Regions from separate parts of the Sinobaca sp. H24 genome, predicted to be linked through region 2. Evidence: riboswitches for the same ligand, from Rfam matches in the RefSeq annotation. Region 2 holds a riboswitch; the other holds the start of a gene.

Evidence for each region. Region 2 has a riboswitch for lysine ahead of MMY81_RS00525 (Na+/H+ antiporter NhaC family protein). Riboswitches for the same ligand answer to the same signal wherever they lie in the genome.
Region 1: another riboswitch for lysine. It lies ahead of MMY81_RS34030 (Na+/H+ antiporter NhaC family protein); the one in region 2 lies ahead of MMY81_RS00525 (Na+/H+ antiporter NhaC family protein).

Annotation. Positions count from the first base shown of each region.
Region 1 covers NZ_JALBWT010000008.1:15,646-23,432, forward strand. Annotated here, with positions in the region: gene betB (betaine-aldehyde dehydrogenase) at 1-822, shown strand, start outside; gene MMY81_RS34025 (Na+/H+ antiporter NhaC family protein) at 898-1,569, opposite strand; gene MMY81_RS34030 (Na+/H+ antiporter NhaC family protein) at 1,572-2,453, opposite strand; lysine riboswitch at 2,599-2,772, opposite strand; gene MMY81_RS12325 (HAD family hydrolase) at 2,898-3,785, opposite strand; gene MMY81_RS12330 (Asp23/Gls24 family envelope stress response protein) at 3,944-4,633, opposite strand; gene MMY81_RS33360 (hypothetical protein) at 4,796-4,930, opposite strand; gene amaP (alkaline shock response membrane anchor protein AmaP) at 4,961-5,542, opposite strand; gene MMY81_RS12340 (Asp23/Gls24 family envelope stress response protein) at 5,598-6,053, opposite strand; gene amaP (alkaline shock response membrane anchor protein AmaP) at 6,086-6,652, opposite strand; gene amaP (alkaline shock response membrane anchor protein AmaP) at 6,683-7,249, opposite strand; gene MMY81_RS12355 (DUF2273 domain-containing protein) at 7,271-7,495, opposite strand; gene MMY81_RS12360 (Asp23/Gls24 family envelope stress response protein) at 7,757-7,787, shown strand, end outside.
Region 2 covers NZ_JALBWT010000001.1:79,023-86,809, reverse strand. Annotated here, with positions in the region: gene betB (betaine-aldehyde dehydrogenase) at 1-302, shown strand, start outside; gene gbsB (choline dehydrogenase) at 396-1,607, shown strand; gene MMY81_RS33655 (Na+/H+ antiporter NhaC family protein) at 1,666-1,887, opposite strand; gene MMY81_RS00525 (Na+/H+ antiporter NhaC family protein) at 1,850-3,226, opposite strand; lysine riboswitch at 3,382-3,556, opposite strand; gene MMY81_RS00520 (HAD hydrolase family protein) at 3,680-4,243, opposite strand; gene MMY81_RS00515 (HAD-IIB family hydrolase) at 4,371-4,568, opposite strand; gene MMY81_RS00510 (Asp23/Gls24 family envelope stress response protein) at 4,725-5,429, opposite strand; gene MMY81_RS00505 (DUF2273 domain-containing protein) at 5,480-5,746, opposite strand; gene amaP (alkaline shock response membrane anchor protein AmaP) at 5,780-6,361, opposite strand; gene MMY81_RS00495 (Asp23/Gls24 family envelope stress response protein) at 6,414-6,866, opposite strand; gene amaP (alkaline shock response membrane anchor protein AmaP) at 6,899-7,465, opposite strand; gene amaP (alkaline shock response membrane anchor protein AmaP) at 7,497-7,787, opposite strand, start outside.

The sequences.
Region 1 (7,787 bases), on a different contig from region 2:
AATGTTGATGTAGACCTGATTTCTTTTACCGGAGGTATCGACACAGGAAAGAAAATCATGCAGGCAGCAAGCGTAAACGTAAAGAAAATTGCGCTTGAGCTTGGCGGAAAAAACCCGAATATTATTTTTGCTGACGCAGACTTTGATACAGCAGTTGATCAGGCGATGAACGCTGTATTTTTCCACGGCGGCCAGGTGTGTTCTGCCGGTTCACGTCTTATTATAGAAGAAAGCATTCACGACGAATTTGTAGAGGAGCTTGTGAAACGCTCTAAAAATATTAAGCTGGGCAATGGTTTTGACGAAAGCACCCAGTCCGGACCGCTTATATCCAATGAGCATCGCGCCAAGGTGGAGAAGTATGTAGAAATAGGGCAGGAAGAAGGAGCAAAGCTTGTTCTCGGTGGTTCCCGTCCTCAGGAGAAAGAACTGCAGAATGGTTCGTTCTATCTGCCGACTATCTTTACAGAGTGTAAGGCGGATATGAGAATTGTGCAGGAGGAAGTATTCGGTCCGGTTCTTACTATTGAGACGTTCCAAACAGAAGAGGAAGCCGTAACGCTCGCTAACGACACCATTTACGGTCTGGCGGGTGCTGTATTTACAAATGATATCGCCAAAGCGGAAAGTGTAGCAGCACAGCTTCGTATGGGTACGGTCTGGATTAACGACTTTCATCCATACTTTGCCCAGGCTCCCTGGGGCGGGTACAAGCAGTCCGGGTTTGGCCGGGAGCTCGGTCATATCGGCTTTGAGGAGTATACAGAAGTGAAACATATTTTCCGTAATAAAAAGCCGGCAGCCCTTAACTGGTTCGCGTAACAAAAATACTCTATGTTCGTGAACAAGAAAAACAGCAAAAGCCGGAATCTGTTTTAAACAGGTTCCGGCTTTTTATTATGCTGAAGCTGTCGTTGATTTGGACAGAATTATTTTCATGATATAGACGACTGCTACCAGAAGGATCACAGCGGTTAACAGCCCAAGCCACATGCTTCCGGATACTCCAAGAACAAGGTAGCCTATAGAAGAGGCTCCGGCTGCAATCAGGGCGTAAGGAAGCTGTGTCACTACGTGATCGATATGATGGCTTCCTGCTCCGGTAGACGAAAGAATTGTCGTATCGGAAATAGGTGAACAGTGATCTCCAAAAATAGAACCGGCCAGCACAGAGGCTAAGAAAGGCAGCATCATTGTAATATCAAGCGTAGCTGCAATTTCTCCGGCAATCGGAAGAAGAAGCGAAAATGTTCCCCAGGATGTCCCGGTCGAGAAAGCCATAAAGCCGGCTACAATAAACAGCAGCAGAGGCAGTAGGAACAGCGGAATGCTGCCGTCAATTAATGCAGCCAGGTATGCTCCGGTCTGCAGCTCATCGATAACAGCTACAATGATCCAGGCAAGAATTAAAATATAAATAGCCGGCATCATTGCTTTAATACCCGCTGCTCCTGCTTTGCCGACCATAGAAGACTTTGGCTTTTTAGTGAGGGTAAGAATAAGAGCCGCGGCTAATCCAATCAGACCGCCGTACACAAGAGATGCGGACACATCTGTTTCAGCAAACACGCTCAGTACGTAACCGTTTCTGCATTTTGAGCACCAGTGATGATCATAAAGACGATCGTTGCGGCTACAAGAATAACGATAGGAAGAACAAGGTCGCGGACGCGGCCGGTTAATTCATCAAGCTGTCCGCCTGTTTCGCCCGGTATGCCAAGCTTGGAGCTGTCAAACAGCACGCCTTCCTCAAGTGCGAGGCGCTCGTGTTTTTTCATTGGTCCGATATCAGTCTTCCAGACAATCATCAGAAGAACGAGCAGAAGGGCCGTAATCGCATAGAAGTTCATTGGAATCATGTACAAAAATGCCTGCAGACCGCTGTATTGATTTACCTGATAGGATTCAAGGATTCCGGCAATAATCGTAATAATATAAGCGCCCCAGCTGGAAAGCGGCACAATAACGCAGACAGGAGCGGCGACAGAATCAACAATATAGGCAAGTTTTGCCCGGGAGATCCCGTGACGGTCGGTTAAAGGACGGCTTACCTGACCTACAGTAAGGCTGTTAAAATAATCATCAATAAATATTAAGATACCGAATAAAAAGGTAACCAGCTGGGCACCGGTTCTTGTTTTGACACGGCGCAGGGCCCATTCTCCAAAAGCTCTGCTGCCCCCGGAAAGACTGATTAAGGCAGCCATGACACCGAGAATAAGCAGAAAGAAAATAATATAAAGCTCCCACGTATTAATGGCGCCATCCGTGTAGAAAAAACCGGCAAAAATAGACCATATGTATGAGAGGGAAGCAAGCAAAGACCAGTCGTTGATGAGCAGGGCACCGATTAAAATACCTAAACCCAGAGAAGGCAGAACCTTCTTTGTAACAATAATCATCGCAAGAGCCAGAAGAGGCGGCAGAAGCGACAGAGCAGATAATTCTTCCATTATTATTCCTCCAGTTCATCATGAAGCATACGTATGACAGCGCAATTCACCAAAGCCTGTATCCTGATTTATAAATGGCCGCAGGCAATAAAAAAACTGCATGGAGACAGACTGTCACCATGCAGCGGACACCTCGGATCCGGTGAAAACAGGTAGCTCTCCGCAGTTGATTCTGCGGCAGTCCTGTATTTATTTAATACAGGCCCAATGCCCGGAAGATGACCTGTCCGGGCATTTCGGCGGAGAACCCTTTTTGTACAGGTTATCGGTGTCACCCTATCTGTACATACTTCTTTTCGTCCGCGCCTCTACCTCATCGAGCGATGAGGCTTTTCTATAAAATTGGATGTTCAGTCATTCTGTGTGTTTTCCATACCGCTTCATTCACATAATTTATTCAAAAATAATTATAACAATGGCTTCATGAGGAAAGCAAACCTTTTATCAGGATAAGCTGCTGCCTGCTGGAGTGTTCAGTACAAACGTTTCAATAGCATGCGCTACGCCGCTTTCATTATGATGCGTTGTTTCAAACGTTGCTGCTTTTTTTACTTCCGGTTCGGCGTTTCCCATCGCAATGCTCGTAGCTGCTTTTTCAAACATAGGCAGGTCGTTAAAGTTATCTCCTATCGCATAGGTTTTATCCATAGAAAGCCCGGCATGCTCGGTTAAATGCATTAGGCCAATTCCTTTTTGGGTGTTTGGATGCATAATTTCCAGGTTATCACGACCGGAAGAGGTAATATGGATACTTTCCTGGTCTTCCCAGCTGTTTCGGCATCCCTGCAGCTTCTCTCCAAGCATAGACAAAATAAGAAATTTATAAACGGTAATCTGGTTTTCTTCAATAAATTCAGGGGCGGGAAGGTCTTTCATTTTGGATTTCCGGCGGTGGCCCTCTGCAACGTTCCAAATGCGTTCATTTACCTCATTGCCGTTATCGAGGGTGGCTGTGAAGGCATCAAGGTCACTGCGGAAATAGTCACTCGACTGCGGGGGAGTATAAATGCCTTTGTTCGTATAGGCATGATAGTAAATCTGCTGCTCATCGAGCCAGTGCATTAAAGCGACAGCATCCTCGCGGATCATGTGTACTTCCCGGATTATTTCCTCTCCCCAGGAAATGATGGCGCCATTTAAGGAAATGATACCATCAGGCTTTACGTTTACTTCTTGTAAAAGACGCTGAACATCAGGCATGCCTCTTCCTGTAGCAATTACGACTTTATCTCCGTTTTCCTGAAGCTTTTCCAGAGCCGTGGCATTTTCCTTTGTTATATAGCCTTCTTCGTGGAGAAGGGTGCCATCCATGTCAATTGCAATTGTTTTCATATAGCTTCTCTCCATTCTTTCTATTTTTCTGTATAAAAGGTCTCTGTTGTCGTGTATGCTTTTTTATTTTATCATATTTACCCGGGCATCGAATGAAAAATGAAACCGCATGGAAAGCGAAAAGAAAAAGCTGCCGGTTGCCGGCAGCTTTAAGATAATTATTGAACACGAGGCGGAGCTGGATCTTTAGGTTCTTCTTCCGGAGGAGCTAGTTTCTCATCCCCGGCTTTGTCGATATCATCGACCGTCAAATTAATTTCTACAATTTCCAAGCCGGTCATTCGTTCAATGTCATGAGCGACATGAGTCTGTACTTCTTCAAAAATAGCTGGAATGCTTTTATCGTATTCTACAATAATATTTACATCAAGAGCAGCCTGGGTTTTTCCTACCTCTGCGCTGACGCCCTTTGTCAGGTTTCCGCTGCCGAGACGATCTGTAATACCTTCCACAACACCGCCGCTCATTCCTACAATGCCGTCTACACGCATCAATGCGACAGCGGCAATTTTCTTCACTACTTCCTCATCAATTAAAATGGAAGTGGAAGAGGGCGGATTGTTCGGTGTGTTTGTTGAAAGGCTGCTCGTGGCTGTTGCTGGAACAGATGACGTAGAAGCCGGAGCGTTGTCTTTTGTGTCAGCAGGAAGATTATCCTTTTTTTCTGAGGGTGAATCACTGGACGTTTGAACCGGTGTGCGTCCTTCCATGTTTCTGGCCGGAGAGCCCGGGCCTCCCATACGCTCAGCTGACTCTTTCTGCTCTTCTGCCGGAGAGGCCTCCGGCTTATTGCTTCTTCTCTGTGATTCGCTTCTTTTTTTATTTTCTCCGTTTGGTCCATTCTGCATAATAAATGCCTCCTAAATAATAGTAGTAACATTCCCACGGCCGCCGGTATTATCTGCGGGCGGTCAAAAACTCCATCGTTTTCCGGGTTGCATCCTGAAAATCCCTGTGTCCGTCGAGCTGTCTTCCAATTAGGTAGCCTGCTGCTAGAAAGATGGCTACAACTAGTGCTTCACCGAATCCCGAAAGATAATTCCGAGAAGCAGTGCCAATACTGTACATACGATTCGTCCTCTGTAGTCGATCCATTGTTTGGAGGATGCTGTATCCGGCTGGTTCATATCTCTTTCTTCATTCATTATTTGTACACCACCTTATAGAATGTATAATTACTGAACTCTGGAAACTTTCGGTCCTTTAGGAACGGACTGGCTTGGTTCAAGATTATCTTTAATAATGACGTCAAACGTTTTAACATCCATTTCAGTGATGCGCTCCAAATCAGCTTTTGCTGCTTCCTGGATTTTTTCGGAAAGCGTCTGGATAGGAGCTTTTCCATTAATAGTAATATGGGCCCTGACGTTCAGGACATTATCGGATTCGATATGCTGAATCTGTACTTCAGAGCTGTCGAGGCCTTCAAAATTATTGATATTCCGGTAAATAATATTTTTAATCGTATCGTTTGATACGTCTATATGACCTTCATCGTTTTTCCAGCGGATATCAGGCATTCTGGATTTTTTCGTATAACGGAAAGCCCCGAGAAAAATAAGAATGCTGAGAATAACCCATAACACTGCTAAAAGCAGGACAATCCAGAAAGACTGAGAACCCGGAGATGCGCCGAGTATGGAATTTTCTATCCAGGGGGCTGTTCCCCAATTAAGCCAGGTTCCTGCAGCTGTATATAAAATAAACAGGCTGCCGGCAGCAAAAAGAAAGAGCGCGGCTCGGAATAATATGGACATGGTTCTACACCTCATTTCCTTAATTGATTAACGTACGGATGAAACAGCTGTGTGTTTACTGCACGCGAGGTGTCGTAGTGCTTGTTTCTTCTTTGTTTTCTTTGCGGTCTCCAAGCTTGCTGTCATCTGCGGTATCAATATCATCTACATACAGGTTTAATTCCACAACTTCCAGGCCGGTCATTTTTTCAATGGCTGTCGTTACGTTATTAGTGACATTCCGGTATACTTCAGGAATGCTTTTGTCGTATTCAATAATGATATTTAGATCAATAGCTGCCTGTTTTTCACCGACTTCTGTGCTGATTCCTTTACGGAGGCTCTTGCGTCCGAGCGCTTCTTTAAGACCTTCCATAGGGCCGCCGCTCATGGAAAGCACACCGTCTGTCTGAATAGCGGCAAGTCCTGTGATTTTTTGTACTACATTATCATCAATTTTAAGTTTACCGGGAATACGCTGGTTTGAATTGGGCTGGCGGGAAGGTGAATTGCTGTTCTGATTTTGCTGCATAATACATTTCTCCTCACATAGTGAAATTTATGTTACTGTACGCGCGCTTCGTCCATCGGCGTGGTGGATATTTGATCTGATATGCTGATATTAATATCACTCACGCGTACTTCTGTCATTTTTTCAATACTTTCTTTTACGGAACGCTGTACATTACGGGATAACGTTTGAAGAGGAGCCTGGCCGTCCACCATAATATCGAGCTTCATATAAACAGATTCATCGGTTGGGGAATGGTAGCCGGTCATTTTAACATCCTTGACGCCGGGTTCAGCCATGGCGTTATGGTAGGCTATTTTTTTGAATGTTTTCATGGATACGCTGATCTTGCCGGTAGGCATGGTCATATCAATACGTTCACCGGAACGTTTCTTTTTGAATTTAACCGCTGCGATCAGGGCAATAATACTGAAAATCAGCCAGACAACGGCTGTAATAATTGCAATAGTTCCTGCAGTGGAAGAGAAATCAGCATTCACTACAAAATCTGTAATCCACTGTCCGGAGCCGAGTCCGAAGATGGCACCGATCGTAAGAACAGCGACAGCTAAATTCGCAATGGCTAGAATAATGAGTAGTAATCGTAGGAAAAATGACAAGGTGTACCCTCCTTTCTCATAGAGCCCTGGTTATTGGACTCTTGCCTGCCGTCCTTGTTCTCCAGCGGCGCGCTTACTGAGCGATACATCTACGCTGGAAACGTCTACCTCTGCGATGCGCTCTACATCCTGTTTTACCGTTTCCTGTATATCCGAGGAAAGGGACTGAACCGGAGTTCTTTCATTTGGTGTTACTTTCAGGTGAAGTGCAACCTGGTTATCCTGTTTCTTTGTACAGGTCACACGGACATCGGTTACACCCTGACGCGTGATTGCGCTCCGGTACGCAATGTTTTCTATAGTATGAAAGGGAATGTCTACTCTCCCGCTGGATAAGGAAGAACTGACAAATTTCTCCTTGGGTTTCTTTTTCGGTTTAAAGGCAGGCAGAAGAAACAATAAGCTTATAAGAGCCCAGACTGCTGCTGCCGCTAATCCAATCCACCATTCCGGCGACATGTATGATGCCTGAGTCCAGTATGTTTCTATTATCTGGACGGCCGGCTGCCACTGAAAGAAGCCGGCGATAAGAACGCCTGCAAGCGCAAGGTTTAATACTACAAATATAAATAAGAAAAATCGTAATGCAACCGTCATGATTGCGCCTCCTTCTGCTGATTATCTTCTTTCAGTAAAATAACGCAGCGTTTTCTGCGTCCATACCTGAATATCCCGGTGTCCATCCAATTGTCTGCCTACAAGATAACCTACAGCAAAAATGATGGCTACAACGACAGCTTCTCCGAAGCCCCAGAACAAAAAGACAATAACAAGAAGCAATGCGATAATAATGCTTACAATTCTTCCTCTATAATCAAGAAGCTGTTTTTTATCTTCATTCATATTTCTTCACCGCCTTTCATTGGTGGAATAGTTACTGCATTCCCCTTTTACCCATTTGTAAAAACATGTATTTCATTTATAGAAATAAATTTTATTGAAATATCTTTTTGATAGATGACTTTTTTATCTTATTTAGATCGAAATTAAACAAAATTTAAAAAGAACACGAAAAAAAATACAAATATTTTCAAAATAAATGTTAAGGATTCCTATTAACCGGGTATATTATCGTAGACTTAACTATAAAGGAGACTGAGATCAATGGCTGAACAAACACAAGCAAATGTAACTG
Region 2 (7,787 bases):
TTACCATTGAAACATTTAAGACAGAAGAAGAAGCGGTAACGCTGGCCAACGATACGATTTACGGCCTGGCCGGCGCCGTCTTTACTAATGACATCGCGAAAGCGGAAAGTGTAGCAGCAAAACTCCGCATGGGTACTGTCTGGATTAATGATTTCCATCCATACTTTGCGCAGGCACCGTGGGGCGGATACAAGCAGTCCGGTTTCGGCCGTGAGCTTGGCCATATCGGCCTGGAAGAATACACAGAAGTGAAGCACATTTTCCGAAACAAGAAGCCTGCAGCCATTAACTGGTTCGCTTAGTAATAGGTCCTGTGCCTGGGACACCAGGCATAGACCTGAGACTTTACAATACATCAAATATAAAAAACAACGGTCCTATAGGAGGAATTGTATATGAGTTTGAATATGAAAGTAGAATCTATGTTAAGTTATCATACGTTTGAACTGCCAACAGCAATCAAACACGGAATTGGTTCCATTAAGCACATTGGGGAAGAAGTAAAAGCGCTTGGCGCAACAAAAGTTCTTCTTGCTACAGATCCTGGCATCTATAAAGCCGGCGTCGTAGATCCAGTTATTGAACATTTAAAAAAAGCAGGCGTGGAGGTTGTGCTTTTCGATAAAGTCGAGCCTAACCCACCGGTACGTTTAATTGCAGAAGGATCAAAAGTCTTTAAAGAAGAAGGATGCAACGGTCTTGTAGCAGTCGGAGGCGGAAGCTCTATGGATACAGCGAAAGCTATTGGTGTAGAAGCTGTTCATGAAGGTTCGGTACTGGACTACGAAGCAGCAGACGGCAAAAAACCGCTCGAAAACCGCATCCCGCCGCTTACAACGATTCCTACAACAGCTGGAACCGGTTCTGAAGTAACGCAGTGGGCCGTTATCACGGACGAAGAGCGCGAATTTAAATTTAATACAGGCGGTCCGTTAATCGCGGCTCACCTTACGATTCTTGACCCGCAGCTTCATGTGTCCATGCCGCCTCACGTAACAGCAATGACAGGTATCGATGCAATTGCCCACGCGGTAGAGTGCTACACGATGAAGTTTGCTCAGCCTGTTACAGATGCTGTAGCCCTAATGGCAATGGAGTATGCATCTAAATACATTCGTCGTGCCTATGCAGACGGTGCCGATCTGGAAGCCCGTTATGGAATGGCGCAGGCTGCTATGCTTGCCGGTCTTTCCTACGGAAGCGAGTCCGCGGGTGCAGCCCACGCAATGAGCCAGACGCTTGGCGGTATTATCCCTGTTGCGCACGGTCAGTGTGTAGCAACGATGATGGGACCTGTTATGGAATATAACTGGAAAGGTGCTCCTGAGCGCTTTGCCCGTATGGCACAGGCTTTTGGCATCAATACAGCAGATATGACAACCGAAGAAGCTGCAAAAGCTTCTGTGAAGTGGATGTATGATCTTGCTGAAGATCTGGATATCCCTAATCTCGAAGAACAGGGCGTATCTTCTGACATGATCGATCGTCTTTCTAAAGAAGCCATGAAAGACCCTCAGACAGAAGGAAATCCAAGAGATCTTAAAGAGCGTGACTATCAGTGGATCTACAAGCGCTGCTTTAACCAGGTACCAAGCTCTATCCAATAGAATATAATCAAAAAACCTGCGGATGTCAGATCCGCAGGTTTTTTAGGTATTTATATTTTTATGAGGCGGAAGCTGGAGCTGATTTGGATAAAAACACTTTTATAAGATAGACAGCAGCTACAAGCAGCACGACAGCCGTTACCAGGCCGAGCCACATGCTTCCGGACAGGCCAAGAACAATATACCCGGCAGAAGATGCTCCGGCTGCAATGAGGGCATATGGGAGCTGTGTCACGACATGATCAATATGGTGGCTTCCGGCTCCCGTGGACGAGAGAATCGTCGTATCGGAAATAGGGGAACAGTGATCCCCGAAAATAGAAACCGGCCAGAACAGAGGCTAAGAAAGGCAGCATCATCGTAATATCGAGCGTTGCTGCAATTTCTCCGGCAATCGGAAGAAGGAGCGAAAATGTTCCCCAGGACGTGCCGGTTGAAAACGCCATAAAGCCGGCAACAATAAACAGCAGCAGGGGCAGAAGAAATAACGGAATACTGCCATCGATTAATTCAGCAAGATATGCTCCTGTCTGCAGCTCGTCTATCACGGCTACAATGATCCAGGCGAGAATCAGAATATAAATAGCCGGCATCATTGCTTTAATACCCGCAGCTCCTGCTTTACCTACCATAGAAGACTTAGGCTTTTTAGTGAGGGTAAGGATAAAAGCGACGGCTAATCCAATAAGTCCGCCGTAGACGAGAGAAGCGGACACATCTGTTTCGGCAAAAACGCTTAACACCGTTACAGTTTCCGCATTTTGGGCACCAGTGATGACCATAAATACGATCGTTGCAGCGACAAGAATAACGATAGGAAGCACAAGATCACGAACACGGCCGGTCAACTCATCAAGCTGATCGCCCGTTTCGCCCGGTACACCAAGCTTGGAACTGTCAAAAAGAATACCGTCCTCAAGCGCGCGGCGCTCGTGTTTTTTCATCGGGCCAATATCTGTTTTCCATACAATCATCAGAAGAACGAGCAGAAGAGCTGTTATTGCATAGAAGTTCATCGGAATCATATACAAAAATGCCTGCAGGCCGCTGTATTGATTTACCTGGTAGGACTCAAGGATGCCGGCAATAATCGTGATAATGTAAGCACCCCAGCTGGAAAGCGGTACAATGACACAAACAGGCGCTGCAACAGAGTCGACGATATAGGCGAGCTTTGCTCTGGAAATACCATGTCGATCTGTTAAAGGACGGCTTACCTGGCCGACCGTCAAGCTGTTGAAATAATCGTCTATAAATATTAAAATACCGAACAAAAAGGTTACCAGCTGCGCACCGGTTCTTGTTTTGACCCGGCGCAGCGCCCATTCCCCAAAAGCTCTGCTCCCGCCGGAAAGGCTGATTAAGGCCGCCATCACACCGAGAATAAGCAGAAAGAAGATGATATAGAGCTCCCACGTGTTAATGGCCCCATCCGTGTAGAAAAAACCGGTGAAAATGGACCATATGTATGAGATCGAAGCCAGCACGGACCAATCGTTAATAAGGAGAGCACCGATTAAAATACCCAGCCCAAGGGATGGCAGAACCTTTCGTGTAATAATAATCATCGCCAGAGCCAAAAGTGGCGGCAAGAGCGACAACGCAGATAATTCTTCCATTATGATTCCTCCAATTCGTCATGAAGCGTACGTATGCCAGCACATATCAAAAAGCCTGTATCCTGATTTTTTAAAAAGAAAAGGCCGGCCGCAGGAAATAAAAAAACTGCACGGAGACAGACTGTCACCATGCAGCGGACACCTCGGATCCGGTGAAAACAGGTAGCACTCCGCAGGATATGGCTGCGGCAGTCCTGTATTTATTCAATACAGGCCCAACGTCCGGAAGATGACCTGTCCGGGCATTTCGGCGGAGAAACCTTTTTGTTCAGGTTATCGGTGTCACCCTATCTGCACATACTCCTTTTCATCCGCGCCTCTACCTCATCCAGCGATGAGGCTTCTCTATGAAATTGGGTTTTCAGTCCATTTGTTTATCTTACATACTGCTTCATTTCATGATTTATTCAAAAATCATTATAACAATGGGGCCGCAGGGAAGCAAACCTTTTATTACGTCAGGCTGCTGCCGGCTGGAGCATTTAGTACAAATGTTTCAATAGCGTGCGCTACACCACTTTCGTTGTGATGAGTTGTCTCAAATGTAGCGGCTTTTTTCACTTCCGGTTCCGCATTTCCCATTGCAATGCTTGTAGCTGCTTTTTCAAACATAGGAAGATCGTTAAAATTGTCTCCAATTGCAAAGGTCTTATCCATAGAAAGGCCGGCGTGTTCGGTTAAATGCATTAGTCCAATGCCTTTTTGCGTGCTTGGATGCATGATTTCCAGGTTATCCCGGCCTGAGGAGGTAATGTGGATGCTCTCCGCGTCTTCCCAGTTGCTGCGGCAGTTCTGCAGTTTGTCTCCGAGCATGGACAAAATAAGAAATTTATAAACGGTAATCTGATTTTCTTCAATAAATTCGGGCTCGGGAAGCTCTTTCATTTTTGATTTCCGACGGTGGCCCTCTGCCACCTTCCAAATTTTCTCATTGACTTCATCGCCGTTGTCGAGGCCGGAGGTGAAAGCATCGAGGTCACTGCGGAAGTAGTCGCTGGACTGCGGAGGCGTATAAATTCCTTTATTCGTATAGGCATGATAATAATCTGCTGTTCATCAAGCCAATGCATTAAGGCGACAGCATCTTCGCGGATCATATGAACGTCCCGGATAATATCCTCTCCCCAGGAAACGATAGCGCCGTTTAAAGAAATAATGCCGTCCGGTTTTTGACGTTTACTTCGTTAAGAAGCCGCTGCACATCCGGCATACCTCTTCCCGTAGCGATAACGACTTTATCTCCTTTTTCCTGAAGCTTTTTTAAAGCAGACGCGTTTTCTTTCGTCACATAGCCGTCTTCGTGTAGAAGAGTGCCGTCCATATCAATTGCAATTGTTTTCATGTAGCTTCTCTCCATTCTTTCTATTTGTTCTATATGAAAAATCTCTATTCGTACGTTTGCCTTCTTATTTTATCATAGTTACCGGGTTATCGAATGAGAAATGAAGCCGCCGGAAAGCCAAAAAAAGCTGCCGGGGGTCCGGCAGCTTTACAAGATTTATTGAACACGCGGTGGTGCAGTATTTTTTGGTTCTTCTTCCGGAGGAGACAGCTTTTCATCTCCGGCTTTATCAATGTCGTCTACTGTTAAATTAATTTCAACGATTTCAAGGCCTGTCATCCGCTCGATATCGTGAGCAACATGCGTTTGTACTTCCTCAAAAATAGCTGGAATGCTTTTATCATATTCTACAATAATATTTACATCGAGGGCAGCCTGAGTTTTTCCTACTTCAGCGCTGACACCTTTTGTCAGGTTACCGCTGCCAAGCCGATCCGTGATACCTTCTACAATACCGCCGCTCATTCCTACAATACCATCGACACGCATCAATGCAACAGCCGCAATTTTCTTCACTACTTCTTCATCAATTAAAATAGAAGTGGAAGAGGGCGGGCTGCTCGGCGTGGTGGTGGAAATGCTGCTTGTCGTCGTCGCTGCAGGTACAGATGATGAAGAAGATGGGCTGGTCTCTTTTGTTTCAGCAGGAAGGTTTTCCTTTTTTTCGGAAGAGGAATCGCCCGACGTTTTAACCGGAGTGCGGCCTTCCATGTTTCTAGCCGGGGATCCAGGCCCGCCCATACGATCTGCTGACTCTTTTTGTTCCTCTGCCGGAGTCGCTTCCGGTTTACTGCTTCTTCTTTGCGGTTTATCGCTTCTTTTTCTGTTTTCACTGTTTGGTCCGTTCGGTCCGTTCTCCATAATAATTGCCTCCTAAATAATAATAGTGACTTTCGTTTGGCTGTTTATGCTTATCTGCGTGCGGTTAAAAACTCCATTGTTTTCCGGGTAGCGATCTGAAAATCTTTATGACCGTCAAGCTGTCTGCCGATTAGATAACCGGCTGCTAAAAAGATGGCTACAACAAGTGCTTCGCCAAATCCCCACAATAAGAAAATAACTCCTAGAAGCAGTGCCAATACTGTACATACAATTCGTCCTCTGTAGTCAATCCATTGTTTGGAAGACGAGGCAGGATGCTCCGTATTCGCCTGGTATTGTTCTTTTTCTTCGTTCATTATTTGTACACCACCTTATAGAATGTATAACTATTACTGCACCCTGGAAACTTTTGGTCCTTTAGGAATGGACTGGCTTGGTTCAAGGTTGTCTTTAATAATGACATCGAATGTTCTAACTTCCATCTCTGTGATGCGCTGCAGATCAGCTTTAGCTGATTCCTGAATATTCTCAGACAGCGTCTGGATAGGTGCTTTTCCATTTACAGTAATATAAGTTCGTACGTTTAGCGTATTGTCAGACTCGATATGCTGAATTTGTACTTCAGAGCTGTCGAGACCTTCGTAGTTGTTAATGTTGCGGTACACAATGTTCTTGATCGTATCTTTGGACACATCAACATGACCTTCATCATTTTTCCAGCGGATATCAGGTAATCTATATTTCTTTGTATAACGGAAAGCACCGAGAAATATAAGGACACTTAACACAATCCACAGTACCGATAATAATAAGACGATCCAGAAGGGTTCGGAGCCGGGAGACGAGCCCAGGATAGAATTTTCAATCCAGGGAGCGGTGCCCCAATTAAGCCATGTACCAATAACGGTGTATAAAATAAACAGGTTGCCGGCAGCAAAGAGAAATAGTGCGGCTCGGAATAATATAGACACGGTTCTACACCTCATTTCTTAAGTTAATTAACGTACGGATAGAACGTTTTGTTTACTGCACGCGAGGTGTAGTATTACCGGACTCCAGCTGATTCTGGCTGCGGTCGCCGAGCTTGCCTTCATCGGCTGTATCAATATCGTCTACATATAAGTTTAATTCAACGACTTCGAGCCCTGTCATCTTTTCGATGGCAGCTGTTACGTTGTTCGTTACGTTTCTGTAAACTTCCGGAATATTTTTGTCGTATTCAATAACAATATTCAGGTCAATTGCTGCCTGTTTTTCTCCAACTTCGGTGCTGATACCCTTACGCAGGCTCTTGCGGCCGAGCGCTTCCTTCAAGCCTTCCATAGGACCGCCGCTCATGGAAAGAACGCCGTCTGTCTGAACAGCTGCCAGACCGGTGATTTTCTGAACTACGTTATCATCAATTTTAAGTTTTCCGGGGATACGCTGTTTGGAATTACTGCTGTTGGAACGTGTACTGCCCTGGTTCTGCTGCATAATTTATTTCTCCTCACATAATGGAATTTGTATTATTGCACGCGAGCTTCTTCCATCGGCCCGGTGGAAATTTGATCCGAGATGCTGATGTTGATATCACTTACGCGTACTTCAGTCAATTTTTCGATACTTTCTTTTACGGACTGCTGTACATTTCTGGACAGCGTCTGAAGAGGAACCTGGCCGTCTACCATAATATCTAACTTCATATAAACAGCTTCATCCGTTGGGGAATGGTAGCCGGTCATTTTAACGTCCAGCACACCTGGCTCAGCTATTGCATTATGATAGGCGATTTTCTTGAATGTTTTCATTGACACACTGATTTTGCCTGTCGGCATCGTCATATCAATACGCTCACCGGAGCGTTTCTTTTTAAATTTAACCGCCGCAATCAGGGCGATAATACTAAATAGCAGCCATGCTACAGCTGTAATAAGTGCGATTGTTCCCGGTGTAGAAGAGAAATCCGCATCCACTACAAAGCTTGTAATCCACTGGCCGGATGCAAGGCCAAATATGGCACCGATCGTAAGGACGGCGGCAGCCATATTAACAATGGCTAGAATGATGAGTAGTAATCGTAGGAAAAATGACAAAGTGTACCCTCCTTTCTCATAAGAGCCCTGGTTATTGAACTCTTGCCTGCTGTCCCTGTTCTCCTGCAGTACGCTTGCTGAGGGAGACATCCACGCTGGAAACATCTACTTCCGCAATACGTTCTACATCCTTTTTTACTACTTCCTGTATATCAGAAGAAAGAGATTGAACAGGGGTTCTTTCATTAGGCGTTACTTTCAGGTGAAGTGCAACCTGGTTTTCCTGCTGTCTGGTGCAGGTGACGTGAACATCGGTAACACCCTGGCGCGTGACCGCGCTTCGGTATGCAATATTTTCTATAGTATGGAAAGGAATATTTAT